Regions from separate parts of the Micromonospora sp. 067-2 genome, predicted to be linked through region 2. Evidence: predicted binding sites of a transcription regulator. Region 2 holds the regulator's gene; the other holds the start of a gene.
What was found. The regulator HspR, encoded in region 2, represses chaperone genes until heat shock. The targets are predictions, from matches to a motif close to TTGAGTNNNNNNNACTCAA.
Positions count from the first base shown of each region.

Region 1 (15,245 bases), on a different contig from region 2:
ATCGTCGGCACCCCGGCCACCACCACCTGGCTGCGGCTGGCGCACCACGTGGACCGGGTCACCGGTGAGCACGAGTTCCGGGCCGGCTCCAGCCGGGACGGACGTACCTGGACGTGGGGTGCGGTGTGGACCTTCCCGGCCGACACCACCCCCCGGATCGGCCTGGTGGCACACGGCGGCGCCGAGCCGCCGGCCACCACGGAATTCGACTACCTGCGCTTCTACCGCTGAGGCGCTGGATTCGGGACGGTCCGGGGGTACGACCTTCGGGACGTGCGTGCCGGGAACTGACCAGGGAGCGCCGACACGGGCTAGAGGTCGAACTGCCTCAGGCGAAGAAAATCAGGCCTGGAGCCCCGCCATCACCCCGCTCCCCCAGCAGAGGGGACGGCTCACCCGGCGAGACACCGACCTCAGCCCAATAGACGCGACCAGCCACGATGTAGTCGGTAACCCGATCATGACGGAGGAGGTACATCGTCGCGTAAGGCCACCGCGTCCCCAGCCGCTCCTCCTCGGCCGTCTTTTGTTCGGACGTTGCGAACCGAAGAGAGAACGGGTGAATAGCGTCTCCCGCGCAGATCCGCGAAACATCATGGAACACCAGGTCCAAGACCAGCTGCTCGTCGTCGCCCTCCGGGTCACCGATGATGCCTCGAAGGTGCACCCTGCTGTGGCCGACCGCGATCGACCACGGTTTCACCGGCCCTCTGATCCGCAAAGGCAGAACTCCTCTGACGAGTCGCGGTCCAGTCAACTCTCCTCCAGCGGGCCACTGCAGCTCTTCTGCGAGTCCGCGACGAGTGTCGCCGACTCCGGCGGCAGCGCCAACCAGATATCGGCAGCCACCTCTTGCACAAACGTCGCCGCCGCAGCCACCTCCGCCAGGGCACGTCGCTCAGCGAAAGCATTCGACAGGCCGGCCAGCGACGTGCCCTAGCGGAGCCGGGACAGCGCTGTCACCGTCCGGTCCGTGCCGTCGTAGCTGCGCGCGGCGTCGAAGTCGCCCGTTGGCCGCTGCCCACCGGCGACGGCACGGGCCAACCGCAGGTCCGCGTTGCGGAACCGCAGGGCCAGGCTCAGGTGTGCCACCCACACCCCCGGAGCGTGCCACGTACGGTGACCGTCGGCCTCGGCGAGAACGTCCCAGACCGCGGCGTGCAGCGCGGTCAGCGCGGGTGCCGGCCGTACGAGCCAGACCAGCGGGGCGCTGCCGTCCAAGACGACGACCCGGTCGAGCGCGACCGGCACCGGCAGCGCGGCGTCGAACAGCTCGGCCAGGCGGCGCTCGACCCCGGCCGGGAACCCGTCGACGGCGGCAAGGGTCAGATGCGGCCGGTTGGTCGGGTGGGTGTTGCGGGCCAGGCTGGGCAGCCCAGCGGCCACCAACCGCCCCCAGACCGCGCGGACGGCAGTCTCCAACCCGGGCGAGCAGACCAGTTCCACCGTACGCACGCGCCCAGGTTAGCCCGGCGGTCCCGCGCCACCCCTGCCGATCGGGATCGAGCCGCACCTCGAGGCCGGTTCGGTCGACGGAAGGCCCGCGGCCGGACAGCCGAGGGCCTTTCGTCGAGTTGGGTCGGTGCTGGGCTCGATGGTCAGAGCCAGCCGTTGTCTCGTGCCGTGCGTACCGCCTCGGCCCGGCCGGCCGAGCCGAGTTTCTGCACGGCGGCGGAGAGGTGGTTGCGGACGGTGCCGGTGGACAGGTGCACCCGCCGGGCGATCACCGCGACCGGTGCGCCGAACTCGGCCAGCCGCAGCGTCTCCAGCTCCCGAGGGGTCAGCGGGCACGCGGGCAGGGTCAACGCGTCGGCGGCCAGCGACGGGTCGACGTACCGGCCGCCGGCGTGCACCCTGCGGATCACGTCGGCGAGCGCACCACCGGGCGAACCCTTGGGCAGAAAACCCCGCGCGCCCGCCGTCAGCGCCTGGCGCAGGTGCCCCGGGCGGCCGTGCCCGGTCAGCACGACCACCGCGCACTCAGGTCGGGCCAGGGTCAGCTCGGCGGCCACCGCGATGCCGTCCAGGCCGGGCATCTCCAGGTCCACGACGGCCACGTCCGGGCGGTGCGCCAGTGTCGCGGTGACCGCCGCCGGTCCGTCGGCGGCCTGGGCCACCACCTCGATGTCCGGCTCCAACCCGAGCAGGGCGGCCACGGCGACCCGGATCAGGTCCTCGTCGTCGGCGAGCAGGACGCGGATCACGACGCCACCGGCACTGTGGCTTCCAGGGTGAACACCGCGTTCTCCCGGCGTACCCGCAGCTCTCCCCCGGCGGCGGCGAGCCGGTCAGCGAGGCCGCGCAGGCCATGGCTGTGCTGGTCCGGGCCCCGGTCGTCTGCGCCGTCATTGATCACGGTCATCCTGGCCACGGTCTCGTTCCGGTCGATGCGGATGCGGCACCAGTCCGCCCGGCTGTGCCGCAGCACGTTCGTGCCCGCCTCGCGGAGCACCGCCGCCAGCTCGGCGGCGGTGGGTTGTGGCAGGTCGGCCGGCGGCGTTCCGACCGTGCAGCGCACCCCGCAGGAGCGCAGGACCTCCGCCACGGCGGCCAACTGGTCGCCGAGGTCGATCGCGCGGTAGCCGTGCACCGTCTCGCGGACCTCGGTCAACGCCGAGGCCGCGAGCCGCTGCACCTCGGTGGCCTCCCGGCCGGCCCGCTCCGGGTCGACGGGCGCGAGCCGGGCGGCGAGTTCAGCTTTCAACGCGATCACGGTGAGGCTGTGGCCCAGCACGTCGTGCACGTCGCGGGCGAAGCGCAGCCGCTCCTCGGCGGCAGCGAGCCGGGCCTGGGCGGCCTGACCCTGCCGGGCCTCCACCAGGAGGTCCCAGAACCAGACCTGGAACCAGTTGACGGCCGCCACCGCCACCCCGATCCCGCCGGTCACGGCCAGGTACCGCCAGACCGCGCCGCCGGTCCATCCGGCCACGCCCGCCGACACGAGCAGGGTCGCCGCGGTGACCGCCAACGCGGCCGGGAGACGGACCAGGAGCGGGGCCATCCCGACCAGGGAAGCCCCGATCCACGCCCAGGTCGGCCAGAGCCCCGCGGCCACCGGGGCCACCAGCGGTACGGTCAGCGCCGCCACGACGGCGAGGCCGAGCTGGGCACGGCGTCGCCACCGTTGCGCGAGCCACGGGGTGACCGCCGCGTACAGCACAGCGGTCTGGGTGGCCGCGAAGGCGAGGATGCCGACGGCGCCGAGCGCGACGCGACCGGCGTCCGGGTCGCGGGTCAGACCGACCGCCGGCAGCAGGACGCTCGCCCAGACGCCGGTGGCCAGCGACAGCAGGGTCGCCTGCCGGGCCCGACGCAGCCGGCGGTCCGCCCGGGGAGTCACCGCCTCGCTCGCCACGCACCGATCCTAGAACCGGACGACGCCCGGTCCACCCCTGCGAACTGTCACGGTTGGACCGTGCGGTCCGCACAGAATTCCGGTGACGGACGGATCTTCTCGCGACGCCGGAAGGCCAGCAGGCTCGACGGCATGGAGAAGACACGGATGTACGCGGACACCATCGTCGTACCGCCGCCCGCATCGCTGCCGATCCACCAGCGGGGCGGAAGCGTTCGGCGGCTGCTGTGGCACCTGGGCGAGATGGCGCTCGCGATGGTCGCCGGGATGCTGCTGCTCGGGCCGCTGTGGAAGGTGGCCGGCATCGCGCTGGGGGCCACTGGTGCGCTGGCCCGCCCGGACGTGGCCGCGCTGGTGATGGCCACGAACATGACCGCCGGCATGACGGTGTGGATGCGCCACCGGGCGCACCACTGGCGTGGGGTCGTCGAGATGGCCGCCGCGATGTACGTCCCCTTCCTGCTGCTGCTCGTACCGTTGTGGACCGGCCTGCTGGATGCCGACGCGCTGATGGTCGGCGGTCACCTGCTGATGGTGCCGGCCATGGTGCTGGTGGCGGTGCGGCACCGGCACGAGGCGCCCGCGCCGGTACGGCGGCACCCGGCCGTGGTGGCGCTCGCCCGCCGCTGGCCGACCGGTCTGGCGCTGCTGGTGACGGTGGACATGTGGATCGATCCGGGAGTGCTCAGCCCGTGGACGATGCTGGTGCTGCCCGGCGGCTATCTGGTGATCGGCCTGGTCCGCCGTACCCTGCGCGGGCCGGGTGTGCTCGCCACCCAACTCCTCGGCCTGGCCGGCTGGGTCGCCCTGACGCTGGTCGCGGTCACGGTCGGCGGACGGACGGCCGCCTGGCTGGTGGCGTTCGGTTGGCTGGCGCACGCCGGATGGGACCTGGTGCACCACCGGACCGCCCGGGTGGTGCCGCGCGGCTACGCCGAGTGGTGCGGAGTCCTGGACACGGCGCTCGCCGGCATGATGATCGTGGCGATCCTCGGCACCGATGGTTGATGTGCCGGTCGGCGCAGCGGCTCCCGCGGGGTGATGAAAGGCTTGGCACATGAGTTCCGCACCTGCACAGCACGACGCACCTACCGACACCACCCCCGACGGCACCGACGAGGCACTCGCCTTCACGGAGCTCGGGCTGCGCGCCGAACTGCTGGGCGCGCTGGCCGCCCTCGGTTACGAGGAGCCCACCCCCATCCAGCGGGAGGCGATCCCGCCGCTGCTGGAGGGTCGGGACCTGCTGGGTCAGGCGGCCACCGGCACCGGCAAGACGGCGGCGTTCGCGCTGCCGCTGCTGCACCGGATGCCGGCCCACCGGCAGGGCGGCGACCCGGTGGCGCTGGTGCTGGTGCCGACCCGGGAGCTGGCGGTGCAGGTGTCCGAGGCGTTCCACCGGTACGGCAAGGAGTTGGGCGCGCGGGTGCTGCCGATCTACGGCGGGCAGCCGATCGGGCGGCAGTTGCGGGCACTGGACAGCGGGGTCGACGTGGTGGTGGCCACCCCCGGGCGGGCCCTCGACCACATCGCCCGGGGCACTCTGCGGCTGGGTGGGCTGGCCACGGTGGTGCTCGACGAGGCCGACGAGATGCTCGACATGGGTTTCGCCGAGGACATCGAGGCGATCCTGGAGCACGCCCCCGCGCAGCGCCAGACGGTGCTCTTCTCGGCCACCATGCCGTCCCGCATCGACGGGATGGCGCGGCAGCACCTGCGCGAACCGGTCCGGATCGAGATCGGCCGGGAGCAGACGGTGGCCGGTGAGGCGCCCCGGGTGCGGCAGAGCGCCTACATCGTGACCCGGGCGCACAAACCGGCCGCCCTGGGCCGGGTACTGGATGTGGAGTCACCCACCGCCGCGATCGTGTTCTGCCGCAGCCGGGAGGAGGTCGACCGGCTCACCGAGACGATGAACGGCCGCGGTTACCGGTCCGAGGCGCTGCACGGCGGGATGAGTCAGGAGCAGCGCGACCGGGTCATGGGGCGGCTGCGGGCGGGCACCGCCGACCTGCTGGTGGCCACCGACGTGGCGGCCCGCGGGCTGGACATCGAGCAGCTCAGCCACGTGGTCAACTACGACGTGCCGTCGGCGCCGGAGTCGTACGTGCACCGGATCGGCCGGGTGGGCCGGGCCGGCCGGGAGGGCGTGGCCATCACTCTCGCCGAACCGCGCGAGCACCGGATGTTGAAGACCATCGAGCGGGTGACCGGCCAGCGGATCACCATCGACAAGATCCCCACGGTGGCCGACATGCGCACCCGGCGACTGGAGTTGACCCAGGGGGCGCTGCGGGAGAGCCTGCTGGAGGACGACCTCGACCCGTTCCGGGTGATCGTGGAGACGCTGACCGACGAGTTCGACCTGATGGAGGTCGCCCTCGCCGCCGTCAAGCTGGCCCACGAGGTGACCTCGCCGGGCGCGGACGACGAGGAGGAGATCCCGCAGGTGCCGGTGCGCGGCCCGCGCGAGGGTCGACCCGAGACCGGCGGTCGGGGCGGCGACCGGCGCGGCGGGGGCCGGCCCCGCGTGGGCGGTAACACCGTCCAGGTCTTCGTCGGCCTGGGACGGCGCGCCGGGGTGCGACCGCAGGATCTGGTCGGCGCGATCACCGGGGAGACCGGCATCAACGGCCGCGACATCGGCTCGATCGAGATCGCCGACCGGTTCTCGTTGGTGGAGGTGCCGCAGGGCGTGGCCGACGAGGTGATCTCGGGGCTGCGTTCCAGCACCATCAAGGGCCGCAAGGCCACCGTGCGCCGGGATCGCGGCGGCGAGCACCGCTGAGGGCGCCGCCGGCGACCGCCGGGTACGACGGTCGCCGGCGTCACGGTTCAGAAGGAGTACGGGCCGAATCGGCCCCAGGCCACCACGGCGGCGAGGACGAGCAGCACCACGCAGGTGATCGCGCCCTGGATCTCGGTCCGACGTCGGTCCGCCGTGTCCTGCTTCTTCAGGTCGCGCAGGTGCACCAGGATGCCGCCGATCATGACGATGACCAGACCGACCGCGGCGAGCGGGGTGAGCACGGTGGCGATGCCGGTGAGGGCGGGCAGCACGAGCCCGATGGCGGCCAACAGCTCGACGGCGCCGAGCGCCTTGACCTGGGTCGGCGGGACCGGGTCCACCCAACCCATCCGGTCGCGCAGCTTCTCCTTGGGCTGGGTCAGCTTGGCGACGCCGGCACCGCCGAAGACGACGGCGAGCAGGATCTGGATGATCCAAAGGACCACGTTCACGGGGATTTCCTCCGGGGGTGCCGCCTCGCGGCGGACAGGTAGTTGAGGGTTCAAGCGAGACAGTAGACCTGTCCGCGTACCGGCAGGACCCCCGCCGTTGCCGGGAACGGCGGGGGTCCTGGTGTTCGGAGCGTCAGACCGCGAACAGCGCCGGACCGTCCAGCGCCGTGACCTCGGCCGGGCGCAGGGCCAGGGCGAGCACGTCGGCCACGTCGGCCAGGGTGTGCACGGTCAGCGCCTCGCGCACCTCGGTCGGCAGGTCGTCCAGGTCGGGCTCGTTGCGGGCCGGGATGATCACCTCGGTGAGGCCGGCGCGGTGCGCGGCGAGCAGCTTCTGCTTCACCCCGCCGATCGGCAGCACCCGTCCGGAGAGCGTCACCTCGCCGGTCATCCCGAACTCGGGGCGGACCGGGCGTCCGGTGACCAGCGACGCCAGCGCGGTCACCATCGTGATGCCGGCGCTCGGGCCGTCCTTGGGTACCGCGCCCGCCGGGAAGTGGACGTGGATCCGGCGCCCGGCCAGGACGTTCGGGTCGATGCCGAACCGCCGCCCGTTCGAGCGCAGGTACGACAGGGCGATGTGTGCCGACTCCTTCATCACGTCACCGAGCTGGCCGGTCAGGGTCAGCCCCGGCTCGCCCTCCATGCTGGTCGCCTCGATGAAGAGCACGTCACCACCGGCGCCGGTGACGGCGAGACCGGTGGCCACGCCGGGCACGGCGGTGCGCTCGGCCGACTCCGGGGTGAACTTGGGCCGGCCCAGGTAGCCGGTCAGATTCCCGGTGTCGACGCGTACCGGCGTCGGGTCGGTCGCCAGCCCCACCGCGACCTTGCGCAGGATCTTGGCCAGGGCACGTTCGAGTTGCCGTACGCCGGCCTCCCGGGTGTACTCCCCCGCGATCAGCGCCAGGGCCTCGTCGGCGACGCTCACCTCGTCGGGCGTCAGCCCGGCCCGCTCCCGCTGCCGGGGCAGCAGGTGGTCCCGGGCGATGGCGACCTTCTCGTCCTCGGTGTACCCGTCGAGGGTCACCAGCTCCATCCGGTCCAGCAGCGGGCCGGGGATGGACTCCACCACGTTCGCGGTGGCCAGGAAGAGCACGTCGGACAGGTCCAGGTCGACCTCCAGGTAGTGGTCCCGGAAGGTGTGGTTCTGGGCCGGGTCGAGCACCTCCAGCAGGGCGGCGGCCGGGTCGCCGGCGTAGCCGGCGGCCAGCTTGTCCACCTCGTCGAGGAGCACGACCGGGTTCATCGAGCCGGCCTCGCGCAGCGCACGCACGATCCGACCGGGCAGCGCGCCGACGTAGGTACGCCGGTGGCCGCGGACCTCGGCCTCGTCGCGCACGCCGCCGAGCGACACCCGCACGAAGTTGCGCCCGAGAGCCCGGGCGACGGACTCGCCGAGGCTCGTCTTGCCCACTCCGGGAGGTCCGGCGAGGGCGAGCACCGCGCCGGAGCCGCGACCGCCGACCACGCCGAGGTTGCGCTCGGCGCGCCGGTTGCGCACCGCCAGGTACTCCAGGATGCGGTCCTTCACATCGGCCAGGCCGGCGTGGTCGGCGTCGAGCACCGCCCGGGCCGCGCCGAGGTCGGTGTTGTCCTCGGTACGCGTGCCCCACGGCATCTCGAGCACGGTGTCCAACCAGGTACGGATCCAGCCCGCCTCCGGAGAGGCGTCACTGGCCCGCTCCAACTTGCCGACCTCGCGCAGGGCCGCCTCGCGGACCTTGTCGGGCAGCTCGGCGGACTCGACCCGGGACCGGTAGTCGGCCGAGCCGTCCGGCTCGTCCTCACCCAGCTCCTTGCGGATCGCGGCGAGCTGCTGGCGCAGCAGGAACTCCCGCTGGGACTTCTCCAGTCCCTCGCGGACATCGCTGTTGATCTGCTCGGTGACCTCCTGCTCGGCCAGGTAGTCCTTCACCCAGCCGACCAGCAGCTCGAGCCGGGCGGTGACGTCCGGCGCGGCGAGCAGTTCGGTCTTCTGCTCCAGGGTCAGCCACGGCGCGTAGCCGGCCGAGTCGGCCAACTCGGAGAGGTCGGTCATCCGCTCCACCGCGTCGATGACCTGCCAGGCGCCCCGCTGCTGGAGCACGGAGGTCACCAGGGCGCGGTACTCACGGGCGAGTTCCCGGGCACGTCCGGCGGGAGCGGGTTCGTCGAGTTCGGTCGCCTCGACCCAGAGGGCCGCGCCGGGGCCGGGCACGCCGGAGCCGATCCGGGCACGGGACAGGCCACGGATGACGGCGGCGGGCTCGCCCTCGGGCAGCCGGCCGACCTTCTCGATGGTGGCGACCACGCCGACCGGGCCGTACTCGCCGTCGATGCGGGGCACGGCGAGCAGCCTGCGGTCGCCGGACGCGCGGGCTGCGTCGACCGCGGCCTGGGTGGTCGGGTCGAGGGTCACCGGGATGACCATGCCGGGCAGGAGCACGGCGTCGGTCAGGGGAAGTACCGGAAGAGTTGCCATCGAACACCTGCTATCACGTTGAGTTGAGCGTGTCTCACTCAAGTAACAAAGCGTTCCCCTTGTTCCGAGGTGTGACCCAGGCCACTCGATCCGCCGGAGCAGGATCGCCCACCACATTCAAGGCCCTCTTCGCGGTTTTGCTCAGCCGCGCAATCGCGACGCGCCGAAATGAAAAGGACGCATATTGTTGCGGTTTCCCCGGGTGGTGGGTCAGACTTTGGACACATCCCGCCACACACAGGGAGTAATCGGCAATGGCGAGAAAAGTAATCACGGTGCTGACCGACGACCTCGACGGTGGGAAGGCAGACCGGACGGTCGAGTTCAGTCTCGACGGCGTGGCCTACACGATCGACGTCTCGGACGAGAATGCCGGCGTTCTGCGCAAGGCTCTGGATCCGTACATCAATGCGGGTCGGCGGATCGGGCGAGGTCCGGTGGAGAGCACTCGGACAGTCCGGCGGCCGGGGCGACCCAGCGGTGCCGGAATGGATCGGGAGCAGAACCGGGCCGTCCGGGAATGGGCCATCAAGAACGGCTACAAGATTTCCGAACGGGGTCGCATCCCGGTCGAGGTGGTCGAGGCGTACAAGAAGCGCTGATCGAACGACGCACAGACGGGGTCCCGCCAAGAACGGCGTGACCCCGTCAGATTGTCCGCGGCCGTCTTTCCGGCCGACACGGCGGCGGCCGGTCACCCCGGGCTGTTCGCCCCGGGCGACCGGCCGCCGCTGGTCGACTCAGAATCAGTTGACCTCGATGCGCACCGCGTCGAAGGCCGGGGTCTGGTTGGCGCGTTCCATCATCGGCAGCCGGTGCGATCCGTCGCCAGCCCAGACCGCGCACTGCGCGGTGCCCGACTCCGGCAGACCCGGGATCTGGATGGTCACCTCGTCCGGCTGGGCGCCTCCGCGTCCGTCCTCGGTGGCGACGAAGAACGCGGGCACCTCCTGCGGCTCCGGCGGGGCGGTCAGGCTGTCCAGCATCCGGCAGGCCGTGTGGAAGTGGCCACGGACCAGACCCTGGTCGTTGAGCAGCGAGCTCTCCACGTAGTACCCGCCCTGACCAGCCGCGAGGAAGCGGTCCCGGATCAGGTTGCGGGTGCTGACCCGCAGGGTGAAGGCCTGGTTACGGCCGACCTGTCCGGGGAACTGCGTGATCAGCAGCGACGGGTTGTTGGCTGCCGCGCCGACCTCACCGAACTCGGTGCTCACACAGCGGTTGCCCTTCTGGAAGCCGTCGTGCGCCTCGAGCTGACTCTTGTCGCAGTCGTTGGCCAACACGCCGAGACCGGCGCCGGGGGCGTTACCGCCGTTGTTACCGCCACCGTTGTTACCGCCGTTGTTACCGCCACCGGTGTTACCACCATTGTTGCCGCCGCCGGTGTTACCACCGTTGTTACCGCCACCGTTGTTACCGCCACCGTTGGTGCCGCCGCCCGTGTTGCCGGTCGGCTGCACCTGGCACTCGGCGAGCTGCGCGAGCCCCTGCGGGCGTGGACCCGCGCGGTCGATGGCGATCGTGATCCGGTCCAGCACCGCGCGTCGCTTGGCGGCCAGCGGTTGCAGGATCGAGTTGCGGATGAAGGCCTCGCCCTTGCTGCCCTCGGCGGCGAGCCGGCGGTCGGCCTCCGCGATCTGACTCTGCAACTGCGCGAGGTTGCGATCCACCTCGGCCCGGGCCCGGGCGGGCACCTGCGGCAGCTTCGCCGTCACGTCTGGGCAGGCGACGGCAGAGCCGGTGCCCGTGGTGCCGTCCTTACCGTCCTCACACTCGGCGACCGACTGCTGCCCGTCACCCCAGTGGTTACGTACCCAACGACCGTTCTGCCAGGTCCGGGTGGTCGAACCGTCACCGGTCGGCGCGGTCGCGCCCGGGCTCGGCTGTACGCACTGCCCCGAAGCCGGCCGCGGCTTGTTCGTCCGCCGGTCCTGAGCCGACGAAATCTGGGTCACGGCGACAACTCCGCCGAAGACCACGAGCGTGCCGACAACGGCCAGCAGACGCTTGCTCCGCGCGTTACCGGATGACCGGCGCGCCCGTGTGGACCTGCGCATCGAATTGCTCTCCTTCTCGATCCGGTAGTGGATTCCTGCCCTCGGCGGACCGACGGATGTGAGATGGCACGCCACGGCGACGACACCGCGACCTACCCGGTAACGTGTCGATGGCCGACGATGCCCTTTCCGCATCGCCTGCCGCGTCCGGTCGACGCGGATGGGGAGATCCTGTTCATTCGCGCAGGAGTACGGGACGGCGGCCGGGAAGGTTCAACGGCGCACGGAAAAATGCCGCGACGCGGCGGGGAGCCGGTGCGGAGAGGGTTCAGCGGGGAAAACGGGTGGCGGTCAGTCGGCACACAGGTGGTCGAAGGCGAAGCCACCCACCAACTCGTGCCGGCGCCGGCTCAGCGCGACGATCTCGGCGGTCAATTCGGCCCGCGGCAGCAGTTGCGGTTCAGCGGTCTCCGCTGCGCGCAGCCGGTCCCCCACGGCGACCGTGGCGAGGTCCTCGGCCAGCCGGGCCGCGTCGACACCGCAGGAGAAGCGGTGTTCGGTCACCGACACCCGCTGCACCAGGCACGCGTCGGGGCGTACGTGCACCCAGCTCCACCCCTGCGCGGGGCCGTCCGCCCAGCGCACGTGCAGACCCCGCACGATCGGGTCGGCCAGCCGCCGCGCCACGTACGCCTCGACAGCCGCCGCACGGGTCAGCGCGCCGAGGTCGTTGACCGGTCCGGGGCGGCCGTCCGGCAGCCGCCCGAGGATGTCCCGGAAGCCCACCGGGGCGGCCTCGTCCCCGGACGTGTTCCCGCCGGCCTCGCCCGACGCGTAGGTTCGCGCGTCGATGACGTACTCCACCAGGCGTCGGCCGTGCTCGGCCGCTCGCAGCGTCGACGAGCCGATGCGCAGCACGGGCAGGCCGACGGCGGCGCTCACCGCGTCCTTGAGTCGTTCGGCGCGCTGCTCCGCCGATCCGACCGGGGCGATCGGGCCGATCTCGACCGCGACGGTGGGCCGACCGCTGTCGGCGGCGCAGATCACGAAGTCGAAGGCGGCTCGGCTGGCCGAACTCCACTGGCTGCCGGTGACGCCCGGCGGACGCCCCTGGACCAGCTCGCTGAGCCGGCGCGCCGGGTACACGCGATGGCCGGCGCGGGTGAGCAGCGCATCGTCGGCGGGCGTCGCCCGCAGCCAGCCGCGGTCGTCACTGACGGTGCTCGTCATCTGCCTGATCCATCCGCCGGTCGGTCGCGCCGGGCCGAGTCTAGGTGGTCGATCGTGGCGCGCGGTCCCGGCGGTCGCGGGTTACTCGGCGGCGCCCATCACCAGGCCCTCGATGGTGTGTTTCTGCCGGATCGGCTCCAGCCGCTGCACGACCGGGCAGGGCAGGTGCGCCCGGACCAGCTCGGGCAGGCTCTCCCGGTAGCCGTGGGTGACGGCCATGTCGTGGTGGGCCGCGTTACCAGCGCCGGGCGCGTCCACGCCGAGCACGAGCACCGGACGGGCAGACCGGGAGACGTTCGGGGTGCCCCGGTGGATGGTCAGCGCCGATCGGGCGGAAATGTACCCGCGCTGCGGGTACTTGCGCACCGCCCGCTGCTGGTAGCGGGGGTGGCGCTCCCGCGGCGGGAACATGCCGTGGTCGAAGTCGACGCCGTCGTCCCACTGGGTGCCCGGGGCTATCTCGAACGGCCCCATCTCCTCCACCGTGTCCACGGTCGTCAGGTTGAACGCCAGCGAGGTGAGCCGGCGCTGTCGCCGGGTCTCTCCCGGCATCGGGAAGTCCCGGTGCCAGGGCTGCATGGCCGCCCCGGGGAAGGGGATGTCGAAGCCCAGCTCGACGATCTCGTACTCCGGGCCGAGGACCGCCCGGCAGACCGACACCACCCATGGATGGGTGACCAGCTCGACGAAGCCGCGCAGCTGCTCCGGGTGGATCTCCACGTACCAACGCTGCGGGCCGCGACCGACGGCCCCGTCGGGGCGCGAACGCGCCTCCTCGAACGCGGCGAACACGTCGTCGCCGACCCGCTCGACCCAGGCCGGGTCGAAGGCGGCCCGGCAGGCCGTGATGCCGTCGCGGTAGAGGTCACCGAGTGCCTCGGTGGGTACCTCGTCGTCGCCGGCGGGCGCAGGGTTGGCGACGGGTGCCGCCGCGACTGGGGGAACGCGCACTGAGGGCCTCCTCGGGATACCCAGTGAGCCTTACAACGTTGTAGAAGCGTGTCAAGGGCGGTCCGACGACGCCAGCGCTGGATCGCCGTGACCGGGATCACAGGAAAACCGCGTTCCGGAGGCCCCCGCCCGGTGTATCCAGCGGGGTCGCCGGTAGCGGGCCGGCCGGGAGGTCACCATGTCGCGACAGCAGTTCGGCAGCCTCGCCGACAGTGGTCCGGGCACCCGCCCGCGCCAGACCGACCACCCTCGCCGACCTCGCCGGGCCGGTGATCCGACCATCCTCCGGCGACCCCGCGCGGATCGGACCGGGCGGCACCACCGACTCCCCCAGCGGCCCGTCGCCACCCGGCCGTCCGCCCCTCCCTCCGGCTCTTCGCGAAGGATCGGCACCGTCGGCGGGAAACTGAGCACCGGCAACAGTCGGCGCGTCAACGCGGAACGGCGGGTGCGCGGTGTCACCGGGGCGCCGGACGTCGCGAGGATCGCGGCCGACGCGGCCGGCCAGGTGCCGGGCGTGTCCGGTGCCCATCCATCCTCCGTGCGACTGGGCGACCGGTCCGTTGGCCTCGACCTGCACCTGGTCACCTCGTACGGGCACAGCGTGCCCGCCGTCGCCGAGGCGGTCCGGGGGGTGGTCGCCGACCGGATAGCCGCTGAAACCGGGCTCACCGTAGCCGCGGTGACGGTCACGGTGGACGACCTGCTCGTTCCCGGCGCGGACGGCGCCGGGACGAGGCCACCGGCCAGACGGCCGGAGGCTGACATGCGGACAGCCAACCGGGTCGCCACACTGCTGCTGGCTGCCGCCCTGCTCGCCGGTGGCGCGCTGCTGGCCGTGCAGGCGCTACTGGTCACGATGGGCCGTCCGACGCCACTGCTCGCCCCACCCGGCTGGTACGACGCGCTGACCGGCACCCGGTGGCGGGACCCACCGGTCCGGGTGTTCGCCGGCGGGGTGGTCCTGCTGGGGCTGGCCATCCTGGTCGCCCAGCTGCGCCGCTGGAGGCCGGTGGGTCTGCGCGTCGACGAACGGGACGGCTGGCACCTGCACCGCCGCTGTCTGGAGCGCCGGCTGGCCGAGACGACGGACACCGTGCCAGGCGTACGCCGAGCAAGGGTGCGGGTCCGGCGACGAGGCGACCAGTGGCGTCCCCGGGTCCGCGCCAGCGGTGACCCGGCGGCACACGCCGAGGTCGAGTTCGCGGTGCGCCAGGAGCTGCAGCGACTCGCCGCGCCCGGCACCGGCCAGGTCGACATCCTGCTGCGGTCCGGTGGGCGGCCCTCGTGAGCGACGCCGCGCACCGACTGTTGTGGACCATCATCGCGCTGCTGCTGGTGGCGGGTGGAGGCGTCGCGCTCGCCGTCAGCTTCGGCGAGCTGCCCGTCGGCGACCCCGGCGCGGTACTGCTCGGTGCCGGGCTGCTGAACCCGTGGCGACTGGCGGCGCCATGGAGCACCCTGGCGGCGGCGGTCGTCGGAGTGCTGCTCGCCCTCGCCGGGCTGCAGCTACTGAACCGGGCGCCGCGCCGGCCCGACCGGGCACTCCGGGGCATCCTGAGCCACCCCGGGCGCCGGCCCGGCCGCACCCGGCTGGCCGCCGAGGTCCTCACCCGTGCGCTGGAACGCGACCTGACCGGAAACGCCGGTGTACACCGCGCCCGAGTGATCCTCTCCGGCACACCGCCGCGCCCCGATGTGTGGATCCGGGTGGACATGACGGCCGACGCCCGGGCCGCTGGCGTACGCGAGCACGTCCACGACGCGGTTCGCCGGTTCGCGACGACCGCCGACTGCCAACCGGCGCACCTCGACGTGACCGCCCGGATCGAACCCGGCGGACCCTGACCCTCGCCGAGCCGGCCCCCCGGGCATGATCGGTACCGGGACGGGGAACGGACGGAGGTGCGCGGGATGCGCGTGGTGTCACTGGTGCCGTCGCTGACCGAGGCGGTGGCGCTGACGCTGCCGGAGGCGCTGGTCGGCGCCACCGACTGGTGCAGCCATC
Region 1 is NZ_JAJPWB010000001.1:337,062-352,306, reverse strand. Features, by position in the region: gene ACLJN9_RS01625 (family 43 glycosylhydrolase) at 1-231, shown strand, start outside; gene ACLJN9_RS01620 (hypothetical protein) at 329-703, opposite strand; gene ACLJN9_RS01615 (2'-5' RNA ligase family protein) at 937-1,455, opposite strand; gene ACLJN9_RS01610 (DNA-binding response regulator) at 1,599-2,204, opposite strand; gene ACLJN9_RS01605 (sensor histidine kinase) at 2,201-3,355, opposite strand; gene ACLJN9_RS01600 (hypothetical protein) at 3,488-4,363, shown strand; gene ACLJN9_RS01595 (DEAD/DEAH box helicase) at 4,413-6,143, shown strand; gene ACLJN9_RS01590 (DoxX family protein) at 6,191-6,595, opposite strand; gene lon (endopeptidase La) at 6,729-9,059, opposite strand; gene ACLJN9_RS01580 (histone-like nucleoid-structuring protein Lsr2) at 9,314-9,661, shown strand; gene ACLJN9_RS01575 (hypothetical protein) at 9,806-11,116, opposite strand; gene ACLJN9_RS01570 (DUF2726 domain-containing protein) at 11,408-12,286, opposite strand; gene ACLJN9_RS01565 (phytanoyl-CoA dioxygenase family protein) at 12,368-13,237, opposite strand; gene ACLJN9_RS01560 (Asp23/Gls24 family envelope stress response protein) at 13,686-14,528, shown strand; gene ACLJN9_RS01555 (hypothetical protein) at 14,525-15,085, shown strand; gene ACLJN9_RS01550 (helical backbone metal receptor) at 15,152-15,245, shown strand, end outside.
Region 1: the regulator HspR is predicted to act here: its motif matches at 9,083-9,101, upstream of lon (endopeptidase La).

Region 2 (15,245 bases):
CGACAACCGCCGCCACCAGGTACGTCACCCGCACGTTCACCCGACCACCTCCCCAGGTACGTCGGGGCGAACGGTAACAACCCCGGGCACCGGGACGACTTGCGCTGTGGCCGAAGGCTCAGCTGCCGGGGGCAACCCCGATCGGCGCATGGATCATGCCACGGCGAGTCGTTGGGTGGCGTAGTCGCCGAGGGTGGTGCGGCCCATCACGCAGCCGACGAACGTGGTGAACTCGGTCGGGTCGTTTCGCAGCGACGTCCACGCCCCCTGGGCCGCCGACGGGTCGACCCGCTCGAGCAGGGTGGCCGCGTAGGCGCGGCCGGCGGGTGAGCCCTCGGCCAGCAGTCGGTCGAGCTGCCGGCGTACCTCCTCGGGGTGGTCGTCGAGGGCGGCCTCGACCCGGTGGTACGCCTCGGTCACCGGCAACAGCGTGCCGGCGATCCCGACGCCGCCGAAGGCGAGCGTGTCGGCCCCCACCAACTCGTCAACGGCGTCGTCGATTTCCCGTTTCCACTTCTTTCCCATCCCGAACATGCCCACATCCTTTCCCCGCCCACCTCCACTCCACCCTGTTGATCAAAAGGTTTGCGTCATCAGAAGACGTCCCGCTGACGCAAACCTCCTGATCGACGCACTGGTCAGGCGGGCGTGACCGTGAGGGTGTTGGTGGGGGGCTGGAGGTCGACCTTCACCGTGTCGCCGTCGCGGATGGTGCCGGACAGCAGCGCCTTGGCGAGTTGGTCGCCGATTGCCGTCTGGACCAGGCGGCGTAGCGGACGTGCGCCGTAGATCGGGTCGTAGCCGTGCTCGGCGAGCCACTGACGGGCGGACTCGGTGATGTCCATTCCCAGTCGGCGGTCGGCGAGGCGCTTGCGCATCCGGTCCAGCTGGATGTCCACGATGGATCGCAGATCGTCCCCGTGCAGCGCGGCGAACACCACGATGTCGTCCAGCCGGTTGAGGAACTCCGGCTTGAAGTGCGAGCGGACCACCGCGAGAACCCCCTCCCGACGCTGCTCGTCGGCCAGCGTCAGATCCCCGATCACCGACGACCCGAGGTTGGAGGTGAGGATCAGGATCGCGTTGCGGAAGTCCACCGTACGGCCCTGGCCGTCGGTGAGCCGACCGTCGTCGAGCACCTGCAACAGCACGTCGAAGACGTCCGGGTGGGCCTTCTCCACCTCGTCGAGCAGGATCACCGAGTACGGCCGTCGGCGCACCGCCTCGGTGAGCTGGCCGCCCTCCTCGTACCCGACGTAGCCGGGCGGCGCGCCGACCAGGCGGGCCACCGAGTGCTTCTCGCCGTACTCGCTCATGTCGATGCGGACCATCGCCCGCTCGTCGTCGAAGAGGAACTCGGCGAGCGCCTTGGCCAACTCGGTCTTGCCGACCCCGGTCGGGCCGAGGAAGAGGAAGCTGCCGGTCGGTCGGTCCGGGTCGGCCACGCCGGCCCGCGCCCGGCGCACCGCGTCGGAGACCGCGCCGACCGCCTCCGCCTGACCGACCACGCGAGAACCGAGGGACTCCTCCATCCGGAGCAGCTTGGCCGTCTCGCCCTCCAGCAGCCGGCCGGCCGGGATGCCGGTCCAGGCGGCGACCACCGCGGCGATGTCGTCCGCACCGACCTCCTCCTTGAGCATCGCGCCGTCGGCCTGGAGCCGGGACAGCTCCTCCTCGGCCTGCTTCAACTCGACCTTGAGGGCGGGGATGCGGCCGTAGCGCAGCTCCGCGGCCCGCTCCAGCTCACCGTCGCGCTCGGCCCGCTCGGCCTCGCCGCCCAGGCGCTCCAACTCCTCCTTGGCCGTGGAGAGCTTGGTGATGTGGCTCTTCTCCGTCTGCCAGCGCTCGGAGAGAGCGGTGAGCTGCTCGCGCTTGTCGGCCAACTCCTTGCGCAGCCGCACCAACCGCTCCGCGGACGCGGCGTCCGGCTCCTTCGCCAGCGCCATCTCCTCGATCTCCAGGCGGCGGACCGCCCGCTCGATCTCGTCCACCTCGACCGGCCGGGAGTCGATCTCCATCCGGAGTCGGGACGCGGACTCGTCCACCAGGTCGATCGCCTTGTCCGGCAGGAACCGGTCGGTGATGTACCGGTTCGACAGCGTGGCGGCGGCGACCAGCGCGGCATCGGTGATCCGTACGCCGTGGTGCACCTCGTAGCGCTCCTTGAGGCCGCGCAGGATGCCGATGGTGTCCTCGATGGTCGGCTCGCCGACCAGCACCGGCTGGAAGCGGCGCTCCAGCGCCGGGTCCTTCTCGATGTGCTCGCGGTACTCGTCCAGCGTGGTGGCGCCGACCATCCGCAACTCACCGCGGGCGAGCATCGGCTTGAGCATGTTGCCGGCGTCCATCGAGCCCTCGCCCTTGCCGGCGCCGACCACGGTGTGCAACTCGTCGAGGAAGGTGATGACCTGGCCGTTGGAGTTCTTGATCTCCTCGAGCACGGACTTCAGCCGCTCCTCGAACTGGCCCCGGTACTGCGCGCCGGCGACCATCGCGCCGAGGTCCAACGAGATCAGCCTCTTGTCGCGCAGCGACTCGGGCACGTCACCGGCCACGATCCGCTGGGCCAGGCCCTCGACGATCGCCGTCTTGCCGACGCCGGGCTCGCCGATCAGCACCGGGTTGTTCTTGGTACGGCGGGAGAGCACCTGGATGACGCGACGGATCTCGGAATCCCGGCCGATCACCGGGTCGATCTTGCCGTCCCGGGCGCTGGCGGTGAGGTCGACGCCGTACTTGGTCAGTGCCTGGTAGGTCTGCTCCGGGTCGGCGGTGGTGACCCGGCGGTCGCCACCGCGAACGGTCGGGAAGGCGGCCACCAGGGCGTCCTCGGTGGCACCGGCCGTCTTCAGCGCGCCGGACACCGCGCCGCCCACCCGGGCCAGGCCGGCCAGCAGGTGCTCGGTGGAGGTGTACTCGTCGCCCAACGGGCGGGCGATCTGCTCGGCGGCGCCGATGGCGTTGACGAACTCCCGGGCCAGGGTGGGCTCGGCGATGCTGGAGCTCCGTGCGGCGGGGAGGCCGTCGACCGCCCGCTGCGCGGCCCGGCGCAGCTCGACGGGGTCGGCCCCGACTGCGCGCAGCAGACCGCTGGCGGTCGAGCCATCGGTGTCCAGCAGTGACAGCAGCAGGTGCCAGGGTTCCACGGTGGCGTGGCCGCGCTGGTTGGCCAGTGCGACGGCACCCGTGATGGTCTCGCGGCTCTTGGTGGTGAGTTTTTCGGTGTTCATGGGCTCCCCCGGATCGGCGTTGTCCACTGGGTTGGACACAACCAGAGTTGAGCGTATTCCGCTCAACCTTAGCGCTGTGACGCCCATCACTCGCGGCGACGCCATCCCTCGGCCCGTTCCTCGCTGATCCGCGAGTTCCGTCCGATCGTCGGCGTCTCCGAAGCGGTAGCCTTGCGCAGGTGCGAGTACGTGTCGAACAGACTTCCTTACCGGGCATCGGTGTGCGTCATGATCTGGTGACGGAATCCGGTCGCCGGCTCGGCGTGGTTTCCCACCGCAACGGTCGCCGGGATCTTGTCCTCTACGATCCCGACGATCCCGACTCCTGCCAGGCGGACATCCCGCTGACCGACGACGAGGCAGAGGCGTTGGCCGACATCCTCGGCGCGTCGCTGATGCTCGGTCAGCTCTCCGGGCTGCGCGAGCAGGCCGCCGGTCTGCTCACCGAGCAGATCGCCATCTCGGCGGGGTCGCGCTACGTCAACCGGCCGCTCAGTGACACCAAGGCGCGTACCCGCACCAGCGCCTCCATCGTGGCGGTGCTGCGCGACGGCGAGGTCATCGTCTCGCCGCTTCCCACCTTCCGCTTCGCGGCCGGTGACGTGGTGGTCGTGGTCGGCACCCGCAAGGGTCTCGACGGCGTGTCCGCCATCCTCGCCGACAGTGACCCGGACGGCTGAGGCGGATGCACGAATCGACCACACTGCTCGTCGAAGTCGGCGCGCTGCTGCTGCTGCTCGGGCTCCTCGGGCGGCTGAGCCGCCGGGTCGGCCTCTCACCCATCCCGCTCTACCTGCTCGCCGGGCTCGCATTCGGGCACGGCGGGTTGCTGCCGCTCAACGCCAGCGAGGAGTTCTTCGCGGTCGGCGCCGAGATCGGCGTGATCCTGCTGCTGGTGATGCTCGGCCTGGAGTACTCGGCCAACGAACTCGTCGGCAACCTCCGTTCGGCGGCACCGGCCGGGCTGATCGACGGCGTGCTCAACGCACTGCCCGGCGCGGCGTTCGCCCTGCTGCTCGGCTGGGACTGGGTGGCCGCACTGGTGCTCGGTGGTATCACCTGGGTCTCCTCCTCCGGAGTGATCGCCAAGGTTCTCGCCGACCTCGGCCGGCTCGGTAACCGGGAGACTCCGGTGATCCTCTCGATCCTGGTGATCGAGGATCTGGCGATGGCGCTCTACCTGCCACTGGTCACCGCCGTACTGGCCGGAAGCGGCTTGCTCGGCGGCGGCATCGCGCTCGCCGTCGCGGTCGGCACGGTGCTGCTCGTGCTGGTGGTCGCCATCCGGTACGGCCATCTCATCTCGTCGGCCCTGTCGGCGAAGGACCCGGAGGCGCTGCTGCTCGGCGTACTCGGGCTGACGTTGCTGATCGCCGGTATCGCGGCGAAGCTCCAGGTCTCGGCGGCGGTTGGCGCGTTCCTGGTCGGCATCGCGCTGTCCGGCCCGGTGGCACACCACGCGACCGAGTTGCTCTCCCCGCTGCGGGACCTGTTCGCCGCGGTGTTCTTCGTCTTCTTCGGGCTGGTCACCGATCCTCGCGACATTCCACCGGTGCTGCTGCCGGCGCTCGCGCTGGCCGTGGTCACCATGGCGACGAAGACGCTCACCGGTTACCTCGCGGCCCGTCGGGTCGGCATCGCCGAACCCGGTCGGTGGCGGGCCGGCCTGGCACTCGTACCCCGAGGTGAGTTCTCCATCGTCATCGCCGGCCTCGCGGTGGCCGCCGGCAGCGTCGAGCCGCGGTTGGCCGCGCTGGCCACGGCGTACGTCCTGATCACCGTCGTGACCGGTCCGATGCTGGCCCGGCTGCCCGACTTCCCGTGGTTCAAGCGGTGGCTGCGCACCCGCGCGGCGGCCCAACGGCGCGAGCCCGTTCCGATCCCCGACTGACGCCTCGGCGCCACTCGACCATCCAGTTGCCCCGGCCAGGCCAACGGTTGCTGAATTGCTCCCAACGAGGACTACCGCAGCACCCCACGGCGGGTTACCGTTTCGCCCCAGCAGCCAGGGTTCGCAGATGGCAGGTGCCGTCGCGGGCGAGAGCGGAGGGTTGGCCGGTGAGCGTGCAGGAGTCGACGTTCCACGGCTTCGCTAACCCCGTCGATCCGACTCCGGCGGAGTTACGAGCCTGGGCGTACCAGCCCGATTCGGTGCCGTTGGCTTCCATGCCGCCCGACTGGGACCTTCTGGTCTCCGGTGACCGGCTGGTGCTGACACTCTTCGAGCTGGCGATGGACTCGACCTGCCCGGCCCGCCGCTTCGCGCTGCACTGCCTCTACATCTACGCGGCCGACGGCATCCGGACGAACTTCCGCGCGCATCCCAAGCGCCGCTTCCGCAAGCTGGTCGAGCAGGCCGAGCGTGACGGCGACGAGCTGATGAAGATCTGGGCGCACAACGGCCGGGTGTTGCTGGCCCGACCGGATCTCTTCGTCTACCGGGACTGGTGCGAGGGCGGCCTGGTCCGGGAGAACCGCCGCCTCGGCTGACGCCCGCCCCCACCCCCGCACCTTGCTCCCCGTCGATCTAAGGCGTATCCCTGCTTGTGGATATCCATCCACCGCGAGATGCCCCAGATCGATGACGGAGGCGGGGCGGCGGCGGTGGGGCAGGGGGTGGGCGGGCCGGGACCCCCCGTGAGTCCCGGTCCGCACGTTGGTTGCCGGTCAGTCCCGCGGCGGCGGGGTTCCGGTCCGGCTCTGGTCGGGGCCGCGGTCGTCCTGTTCGGCGAACCGTCCTTCGATGATCTTGTCTCGGAAGCTTCCCTCGGTCACCTTGTCGAACTTCTCGCGGACCGTGTCCGCAAGGCCTTCGAGCCGGTCCTCCGTCTGCTGGGCCACCTTCTTCGCCGACTCCGTCATCGCTCCCCTGCCATGCCGGTGGGCCGATTTACCCCGATAAGAACCTGTATGGACAGGCTAACCGGAACGGCCCGGCCCACGCCGGGAAATCCCGTGCGGACCGGGCCGAGGAGAATCGGATCCGATGCGGTCGGTTCAGCGGTCGGGCATGCGCCGAGGCCGCCAGACCACCAGCGCCGTCGAGGTGCGGTTGGTCGGCACGAGATCCCGGCCCGGGAAGCGGGCCAGCGACTCCAGCTCGGCCACCCGGCGGTACGCGGCATCCAGCTCAGCCTCCAGCCGGGCCACCCGCTGCTGCGCCTGCTCCACCAACCGCTCGAGCCCGATGATCCGCTTGACCCCGGCGAGGTTGATCCCGTCGTCCTGACTGAGCCGCTGCACCTCACGGAGCAACACCACGTCGCGGACGCTGTACCGACGCCCGCCGCCGGCAGCCCGACCGGGCTGTACGAGCCCCAACCGGTCGTACTGGCGAAGGGTCTGTGGGTGCATCCCCGCCATCCGTGCCGCGACCGAAATCATCAACACCTTGGCCTCGTAGGCAGGGTCACTCGAACCGAGGAACTCGCCCGACATCCCACTCACCTCCGCGTCCGTCCATCGGACTAACTGACCCGACGCACCCGCGCGTCGAGATGGTCACGGGCCGCCGGCGGGCTCTGCTCGGCGAACGCCTCCAACGCCGTCCGTGCCTCGTCGGACAGGCGGGCCGGCACCACCACGTCCAACGTCACCAGCAGGTCGCCGGCCTGCCCGTCGCGGCGGGCCACACCCATGCCCCGGGCCCGCAGCACCCGGCCGCTCGGCGTACCCGGCGGGACCCGCAGGGTCACCGCGCCGTCGAGCGTGGGCACCCGCAGGTCCGTGCCGAGCACGGCCTCCGCGAAGGTGACCGGCACGGCCAACGTCAGGTCGTCGCCGGTACGCCCGAACAGCTCGTCCGGACGGACCTTGACGTGCACGAACAGGTCACCGGCCGGGCCGCCGCGCTCACCGGGCTCACCCCGCCCGGCCAGCCGGATCCGTTGGCCGTCGGCCACGCCGGCCGGAAAGCGCACGTTCATCGTGCGGGTCTTGGTGACCCCGCCGCTGCCGTGGCACTCCGGGCACTTCTCCTCGACCACCGTGCCGACGCCCTGGCAGTTGCGGCACGGCTCGGAGAAGCTGAACGACCCCTGGTTGCGGGTGGTCACCCCGGCGCCGTGGCACACCTGGCACGTACGCGGCTGGGTCCCCGGCTTGGCACCGTTGCCGTGACAGGTGTCGCAGACACCCGGGGCGCGCAGCGTCAGCGGCACGGTCACCCCGCGCACCGCGTCGCCGAAGTCCAGCGCCACCTCGGTCTCCACGTCCCGACCGCGGGCCGGACCACGCGGCGCGGCCTGCCCACCGCCCTGACCACCGGAGAAGATCGAGCTGAACAGGTCCTGGAAGCCGGCCCCGCCGAAGCGACGGTCACCGCCCTCGGCCGCACCCCCGCCGAACAGGTCGGAGACGTCGAAGGGCGTGCCGCCAGGCTGGCCCGTACCCCGCGCACCGCGACGGAACGCGCCCGAGCCGAACAGCGAGCGCATCTCGTCGTACTCCCGGCGGCGGCCGGCGTCCGACAACACGTTGTACGCCTCGGACGCGGCCTTGAACCGCTCCTCGGCCTTCGGGTCGCCCGGGTTGTGGTCCGGATGCGACTCGCGGGCCACCTTGCGGTACGACTTCTTGATGTCATCCGCGGAGGCGGCCTTGTCCACGCCCAACACGGCGTAAAAGTCCTTCTCGAGCCAGTCCTTCGAACTCACCGGTCCACCCCCTTCCCACCGTCGTGGCCCGGCCGTCCCGCCCGTCGCATCGCAACGGACGGAACGGCCCGGTCACCGTCTCGCACTATTCCGGATCCGCGACCGCGACCAGCGCGGGGCGCAGCAGCCGCTCACCGAGCTGGTAGCCGCGCCGCATGACCTGCACGCAGGTCGGCTCGCTGACCTCGTCCGAGGTCTGGTGCGCGACCGCCTCGTGCCGGGTCGGGTCGAACGGGTCGCCCTGCTCACCGAAGGCGTTCAGGCCGAACTTGCCCAGCGCGGTGGTGAGCTGTTCCGCCACCGTGCCGAACGGCCCGACCAGGTCACCGTGTTCCCGGGCCCGGTCCAGGTCGTCGAGGATCGGCAGCAACGCGGCCAGCACGGAGCCGGTCGCCTGCTCCTGCACCAGGCTGCGGTCCCGGTCCACCCGCTTGCGGTAGTTGGCGTACTCCGCCGACACCCGCTGCAGATCCCGGGTCCGCTCGTCCATCTCGGCCCGGAGCGACTCCATCTCGGCGCCGAGCGGGGTGCCCGTTCCTCCGCCACCCACCGGCTGCGCCGGGGCGTCCACCACCGGTGGGCCGGCCGGCGTCGGACCGTCGACCGAGGTCGCCTCGATCTCGATCTCGTCGACCACGATCTCGGCGTCCTCGACCAGGCCTTCGGCGGGCACGTCGGTCCCCGCGTCGGCCGCGGTGCCCTCCGGCTCCGTCGTGTCGGTGAGCTTGCGGTTGTTGCGGATGACGTCCCGCTCCCCGTCGCCGGTGGTCGGCTCGGTGGGCGCGGAGCCACCCGGCGTCGACCCGGTGCCGCCCGGGTCGGCGGCTCGTGGCTTCTGCGTCATGCGGCTACCTCATCCCCTGCGCCGTGGATACGTCTCGGAGGCCGACGGTCACTTCTTGCCGTCCTCGTCCACGATCTCCGCGTCGACCACGTCGTCGGCGCCAGCGGCACCGCCGGCCTGCGGACCGCTCGCCCCGGTGGCACCCGGGCCGGCCTCGCCGCCAGGCTGCTGGCCCTGCTCGGCCTGAGACGAGTAGAGCAGCGAACCGGCCTGCTGGGAGACCTGCGCCAGCCGCTCGTGCGCCGACTTGATCTTTTCGATGTCCTGACCGCCGAGCGCGCCACGCAGCTCACCGAGCGCCTCGTTGAGCTGCTCCCGGTTCTCACCGGGCAGCTTGTCGCCGCTCTCGGCGAGGAACTTCTCGGTCTGCCACTGGAGCGCCTCGGCCACGTTGCGGGTCTCGGCGTCGTCGCGGCGGCGCTTGTCCTCCTCCGCGTGCTCCTCGGCGTCCCGGCGCATGCGCTCGATGTCGTCCTTCGGCAGCGACGAGCCGCCGGTGATCGTCATCTTCTGTTCCTTGCCGGTGCCGAGGTCCTTGGCGTGGACGTTGACGATGCCGTTGGCGTCGATGTCGAAGGCGACCTCGATCTGCGGCACACCACGCGGCGCCGGCGGGAGGCCGGTCAGCTCGAAGGTGCCGAGCTTCTTGTTGTAGGCCGCGATCTCCCGCTCACCCTGGAAGACCTGGATCAGCACCGACGGCTGGTTGTCGTCCGCCGTGGTGAAGACCTCGGAGCGCTTGGTCGGGATGGTGGTGTTGCGCTCGATCAGCTTGGTGAAGATGCCGCCCTTGGTCTCGATGCCCAGGCTCAGCGGGGTCACGTCGAGCAGCAGGACGTCCTTGACCTCACCCTTGAGCACACCGGCCTGCAGGGCGGCGCCGACGGCGACGACCTCGTCCGGGTTGACGCCCTTGTTCGGGTCGCGGCCGGTGAGCTGCTTGACCAGGTCGGTCACGGCGGGCATCCGGGTCGAACCACCCACCAGGATGACGTGCTCGACGTCGGAGATCTTGATCCCCGCGTCCTTCACGGCCTGCTCGAACGGGCCCTTGCAGCGGTCCAGCAGGTCCTGCGTCATCCGCTGGAACTCGGCGCGGCTCAGCGTCACGTCGAGGTGCAGCGGGCCGGCCGCGCCGGCGGTGATGTAGGGCAGGTTGATGGTGGTGGTGGTGGCGGCGGACAGCTCGATCTTGGCCTTCTCGGCGGCCTCACGGAGGCGCTGGAGGGCCATCTTGTCCTGACCGAGGTCGATGCCGTGCTCACCACGGAACGTCTTCACCAGGTGGTCGATGATCCGCTGGTCCCAGTCGTCGCCACCGAGGTGGTTGTCACCGCTTGTCGACTTGACCTCGATGACGCCCTCGGCCAGCTCCAGCAGCGACACGTCGAAGGTGCCGCCGCCGAGGTCGAAGACCAGGACGGTCTGCTCCTTGGAGCCCTTGTCCAGCCCGTACGCCAGGGCGGCCGCGGTCGGCTCGTTGACGATCCGCAGCACGTTGAAGCCGGCGATCTCACCGGCCTCCTTGGTGGCCTGGCGCTGGCTGTCGTTGAAGTAGGCCGGGACGGTGATCACCGCGTCGGTGATCTGCTCGCCCAGGTACGCCTCGGCGTCCCGCTTGAGCTTCATCAGGGTCCGGGCCGAGATCTCCTGCGGGGTGTACTTCTTGCCGTCGATGTCGACGGACCAGTTCGTGCCGACCTCGCGCTTGACCGACCGGATCGTCCGGTCCGGGTTGGTCACCGCCTGACGCTTGGCGACCTCACCGACGAGCACCTCGCCGTTGCGGGCGAACGCGACGATCGACGGTGTCGTCCGCGAGCCCTCGGCGTTGGCGATGACGGTGGGCTCACCGCCCTCGAGAACGCTGACGCAGGAGTTCGTCGTGCCGAGGTCGATACCGACCGCACGTGCCATCTTCGCTTCCTCGCTTCATAAGATTGTGCAGGTGACGGGCGTTGCCCGCGGGCTGCCTGGCGGGCACCGCCCGCAGCGGGCCACACACAAGTTGAGTGAACCGGACTCAATAGTGCCACGCGCCGACGAATCGTCAAGTCGGGTTGAGCCGACCCGACGCAACCCAGCCGTTATTACCGTCCGGTTGTCTTCCCTTGCATCGGTCGTGCACGCTTTAGCGGTGACGACGCCCGGCGATCCCGCCACCCGTTCCGGCGCGCCCGCCGTCGCAGCCCGCAGCGGCCCGCCGGACGCCGCGGAGGAGCCGCCCGCCACCACCGGGGACGACGGCCTCCCCGGCGCGCTGACGGGCCTGCGGGCCGCGATCGGCGCGACCCGGTATCCCCTCGCGCTGCCCTCCGCCGGATCGGCCCGGCAGTCCGCCATCGCCCTCACCGACCAGCTCGACGACTACCTGCTTCCCCGGCTCGCGCGACTGGACGCGCCGCTGCTCGTGGTCGTGGGCGGCTCCACCGGCGCGGGCAAGTCGACCCTGGTCAACAGTCTGGTCAAGGCCAGGGTCAGCGCCGCCGGTGTGCTCCGGCCGACCACCCGCTCGCCGGTGCTGGTCTGCAACCCGGCCGACGCGGCCTGGTTCCGACAGGGTGAGCTGCTGCCCGGCCTGACCCGCACCACCGAGCCCAGTGAAGATCCGCGCGCCCTGCACCTGGTCACCGCCCCGGCCCTGCCCGCCGGGCTGGCCTTCCTCGACGCTCCGGACATCGACTCGGTGGTCGACGCCAACCGGGCGCTCGCCGGCCAGTTGCTTGCCGCCGCCGACCTGTGGCTGTTCGTCACCACCGCCGCCCGCTACGCCGACGCGGTGCCGTGGGAGCTGCTGCGCAGCGCGCGCTCCCGAGGCGCGGTGATCGCCATGGTGCTGGACCGGGTGCCCGCTCAGGCCAGCGACGAGATCGCCGCGCACCTGACCGAGATGCTCGCGGCACAGGATCTCGGGCGGGCTCCACTGTTCGTGCTGCCGGAGACCTGGGTCGACGGCCAGGGGCTGCTGCCCGAGGGGGTCACCGCCCCACTGGCCAACTGGTTCGCCCGGCTGGCCGCCGACGCCGACGCCCGGGCGGCAGTCGTCCGGCAGACCCTGGACGGGGCGTTGGCCGCGCTGCACCCGGCCGTCGAGGAGCTGGCCGACGCCGCCGACGAGCAGGTCGCCGCCGCCGACGGTCTGGACGAACGGGTCCGGGCCGCCTACCGGAATGCGCAGCGGACCGTCGAGCAGGGTCTACAGGACGGTCGGCTGCTGCGCGGCGAGGTGCTGGCCAGGTGGCAGGAGTTCGTCGGCACCGGAGAGCTCTTCCGCACCCTGGAGGCACGGATCGGGCGACTGCGCGACCGCGTGGTTGCCGCCGTCACCGGCCGGCCGGCACCCTCCGCCGAGCTGCGCAACGCCATCGAGTCGCAGCTGGTCACGCTGTTGCGGGGGGTGGCCTCGGAGGCCGCCGAATCCGCGTACACCGGGTGGAAGGCGCACCCGGCGGGCAGCGGACTGCTCGAACCGGCGCTCGCCCACCCGAGCGACGACCTGCCCGAACACGCCGAACGGATGGTCCGGGACTGGCAACGCGGCGTGCTGGAGCTGGTCCGGATCGAGGGCGGCGACAAACGGTTCGTGGCCCGCACCGCCGCGTACGCGGTCAACGCCACCGGGCTCGCCGTGATGATCGCCGTGTTCGCGTCCACTGCGTTCATCCCGACCGGGCTGGAGCTTGCCACCGGTGCCGGCACCACGGTCGCCGCGCAGGCCGTACTCCAGGCGATCTTCGGCGACCAGGCGGTGCGTACCCTCGCCGCCAAGGCCCGCGGCGACCTGCTGGACCGGGTGCGGACGCTGCTCGACGCGGAGGCCGCCCGCTTCCTGACCCGCACCGCGGACGCCCGCCCCGCCGCGGAGGCCGGCGACGGCTTGCGCCGGGCCGCCGGCCGGGTCGAGCTGGCCCGGCACCGCAGCGGCCTTGCCACCGGCAGCGAGGACTCGCTGCCGGCCGCCAACGAGGAGGGCTCCCGGTGAGCAACATCACCGGCCGGATACGCGAGGCGTTCCGCGGCGACCAACGGGTCGACCCCGACGCGCTCATCGCCCGCCTCGACGCCGTACGCCGGTTCCTGGCCGCGGTGGACGGCCTGCTGCCGGACGCCCAGCTGGTGCCCGCGCACACCCTGGTCGAACGGGCCGGCACCCGGCTCGCCCTGTCCAGGGACCACACCGTGATCGCGCTGGCCGGCGCCACCGGCAGCGGAAAGTCCAGCATGTTCAACGCCCTGGCCCGGCTGGAGCTCTCACCGGTCGGGGTCCGCCGACCGACCACCGGTGTCACGCACGCCTGCGTGTGGGGGCCGCTGGAGGGCGCGAGCCGGCTACTCGACTGGGTCGGCGTGCTGCCCCGGCACCGCTTCGTCCGGGAGAGCGCGCTGGACGCGGACGACGAGACCGCGCTGCACGGGCTGATCCTGCTCGACCTGCCCGACTTCGACTCGGTGCAGCGGTCCCACCGACTGGAGGTGGACCGGCTGCTCGGCCTGGTCGACCAGGTCGTCTGGGTGGTCGACCCGCAGAAGTACGCCGACCGGGTGATCCACGACAGCTACCTGCGCGAGTTCCACCGACACCGCGACGTCACCCTGGTCGTCCTCAACCAGGCCGACCGGCTGCCTCCGACGGAGCTGCCCCGCGTGCTGGACGACCTGCGTCGGCTGCTCGACGCGGACGGGCTGACCGGCGTGCCACTGCTGGCCACCGTCGCCATCGACCCGGCCGGGATGGTCGGGCTGCGTAGCGCGCTGGAGCAGACGGTCGCCGAGCGGCAGGCCGCCCTGCGCCGGCTAGCCGGTGACGTCGACACCGTGGTCGCCACGCTGGACGAGCTGGTCGGCTCGGCCGCGCCGCCGCGGGGCCCGGACGACGCCACCGTCCGCGATCTGGACCGGGCACTGGCCGGCGCGGCCGGCGTACCGGCGGTCACCGAGGCGGTGGGTCAGGCGTACCGGCACCGGGCCGGCGCCTCCACCGGCTGGCCGGTCGTCCGGGGCTGGTGGCGGCTGCGGCCCGACCCGCTACGCCGGCTGCACCTGCCCGGCCCGGCAGGCGACCGGTCCGAGCCTGCGGAGAGTCTGGCCGCGGCGACCTCGGTGCCGGATCCGACCGCGGCTCAACGCTCGGCGCTCGGCCTGGCGATCCGCGCGGTGGCCGACCGTGCCGCCCACGACCTGCCCGCCGCCTGGCCGGCCGCGGTCACCACCGCCGCCCGGTCCCGCCTCGCCGACCTACCGGACGCGCTGGACCGCGCGATCGCCGGGACCGACCTCGGCCTGGGTCGTCGACCACTCTGGTGGCGACTGGTCGGTGGCGTGCAGTGGTTGGTCACGCTGGCCGCCGTGGTCGGGCTGGGCTGGCTGGTGCTCGGCTACCTGCTGCGGGCACTCGGCCTACCCGCGCTGGACAACCCGATGGTCGGGCAGGTGCCACTGCCCACCCTCCTGCTGCTGGGCGGGCTGCTGGCCGGGCTTCTGGTGGCGGCGCTGACCCGACCGCTGGTGCGCTGGGCGGCCCGACGGGCCCGGGCCCGCGCCGAGCAGCGGCTGACGGCCGAGGTCGCACGGGTGGGCGACGAGTACGTGCTCGCGCCGGTGCGAATCGTGCTCGACTCGTACGGGCAGGCACGCGACGCGCTGCGGGACGCCGCCCGGCGCTGACGCTGCGCACGGCTCGCTAGCACTCGACGTACCCTCCCGGCGGCGTAGGGTCGGAACATGGCCACGCCTCAGACCCCCTACGACGCGGTGCTGCACGCCGCACGCGACGTGACCAAGCTGGAGTCGGCACTGGACGCCGAGATGCTCGGCAGCGCGCTGCTGGGCAGCGTCTACGCGATCGCGGAGACCGACCGCGACACCGCCGTACGGGAGTTCGTCACCGGCTTCCTCGCCGCCACCGCCCGCCGCCGGACCGCGGCGGCGACCACCATCCGACAGGTCTTCGCCTCGCTCGTTCCGAGCGCCGAGGGCACCGAGCGGGTGCGACCGGGCAGCCAGGCGCCGGCCTGGTCCGGGCAGCTCGGCCGGGTGCACCTCACCGGCAGTTGGGCGTACGGCGACGTGTACGGCGACCAGACCTCCTATCTCGCGACCTTCGCCTACGACGACGAGGCAGGCGGCCCCGAGCACGCACTGGTGGCCCTGGTCGACCACAACATCGGCATCACCAAGGACGTCTTCGTCGGCGGGCCGGCGGAACGGATCCTGGACCAGGTGCGGCAGATGTGCGCGGACGACGAGCTGACCTGGTTCCGCACCGAGGACCCGGCCCGGCTGCGCGGCGAGGTGGCCCGGCATCTCGCGGTCACCGACGACCTGGGCGAACTGCCCGGCGAGGGTTCACTGTCCACCGACCGCGCGCTGGTCGGCGCCCGGCTGGCGGTTCTGCCGAGCGCAGCCGACCCGACCGGTCCGACGGAGGTCGGTCCGCTCTCCGCCGCTGAGCGTACGGACCTGGTCCGGCGGTTCCTGGCCGCGCCGGAGGCGGCCCGTTTCGGGCTGGACACCGTC
Region 2 is NZ_JAJPWB010000003.1:315,760-331,004, forward strand. Features, by position in the region: gene ACLJN9_RS08180 (DUF4178 domain-containing protein) at 1-40, opposite strand, end outside; gene ACLJN9_RS08185 (hypothetical protein) at 154-534, opposite strand; gene clpB (ATP-dependent chaperone ClpB) at 639-3,230, opposite strand; gene ACLJN9_RS08195 (cation:proton antiporter regulatory subunit) at 3,410-3,910, shown strand; gene ACLJN9_RS08200 (cation:proton antiporter) at 3,916-5,121, shown strand; gene ACLJN9_RS08205 (hypothetical protein) at 5,289-5,720, shown strand; gene ACLJN9_RS08210 (hypothetical protein) at 5,898-6,092, opposite strand; gene ACLJN9_RS08215 (heat shock protein transcriptional repressor HspR) at 6,228-6,668, opposite strand; gene dnaJ (molecular chaperone DnaJ) at 6,698-7,885, opposite strand; gene grpE (nucleotide exchange factor GrpE) at 7,971-8,729, opposite strand; gene dnaK (molecular chaperone DnaK) at 8,778-10,646, opposite strand; gene ACLJN9_RS08235 (ABC transporter) at 10,867-12,711, shown strand; gene ACLJN9_RS08240 (GTPase) at 12,708-14,393, shown strand; gene ACLJN9_RS08245 (hypothetical protein) at 14,451-15,245, shown strand, end outside.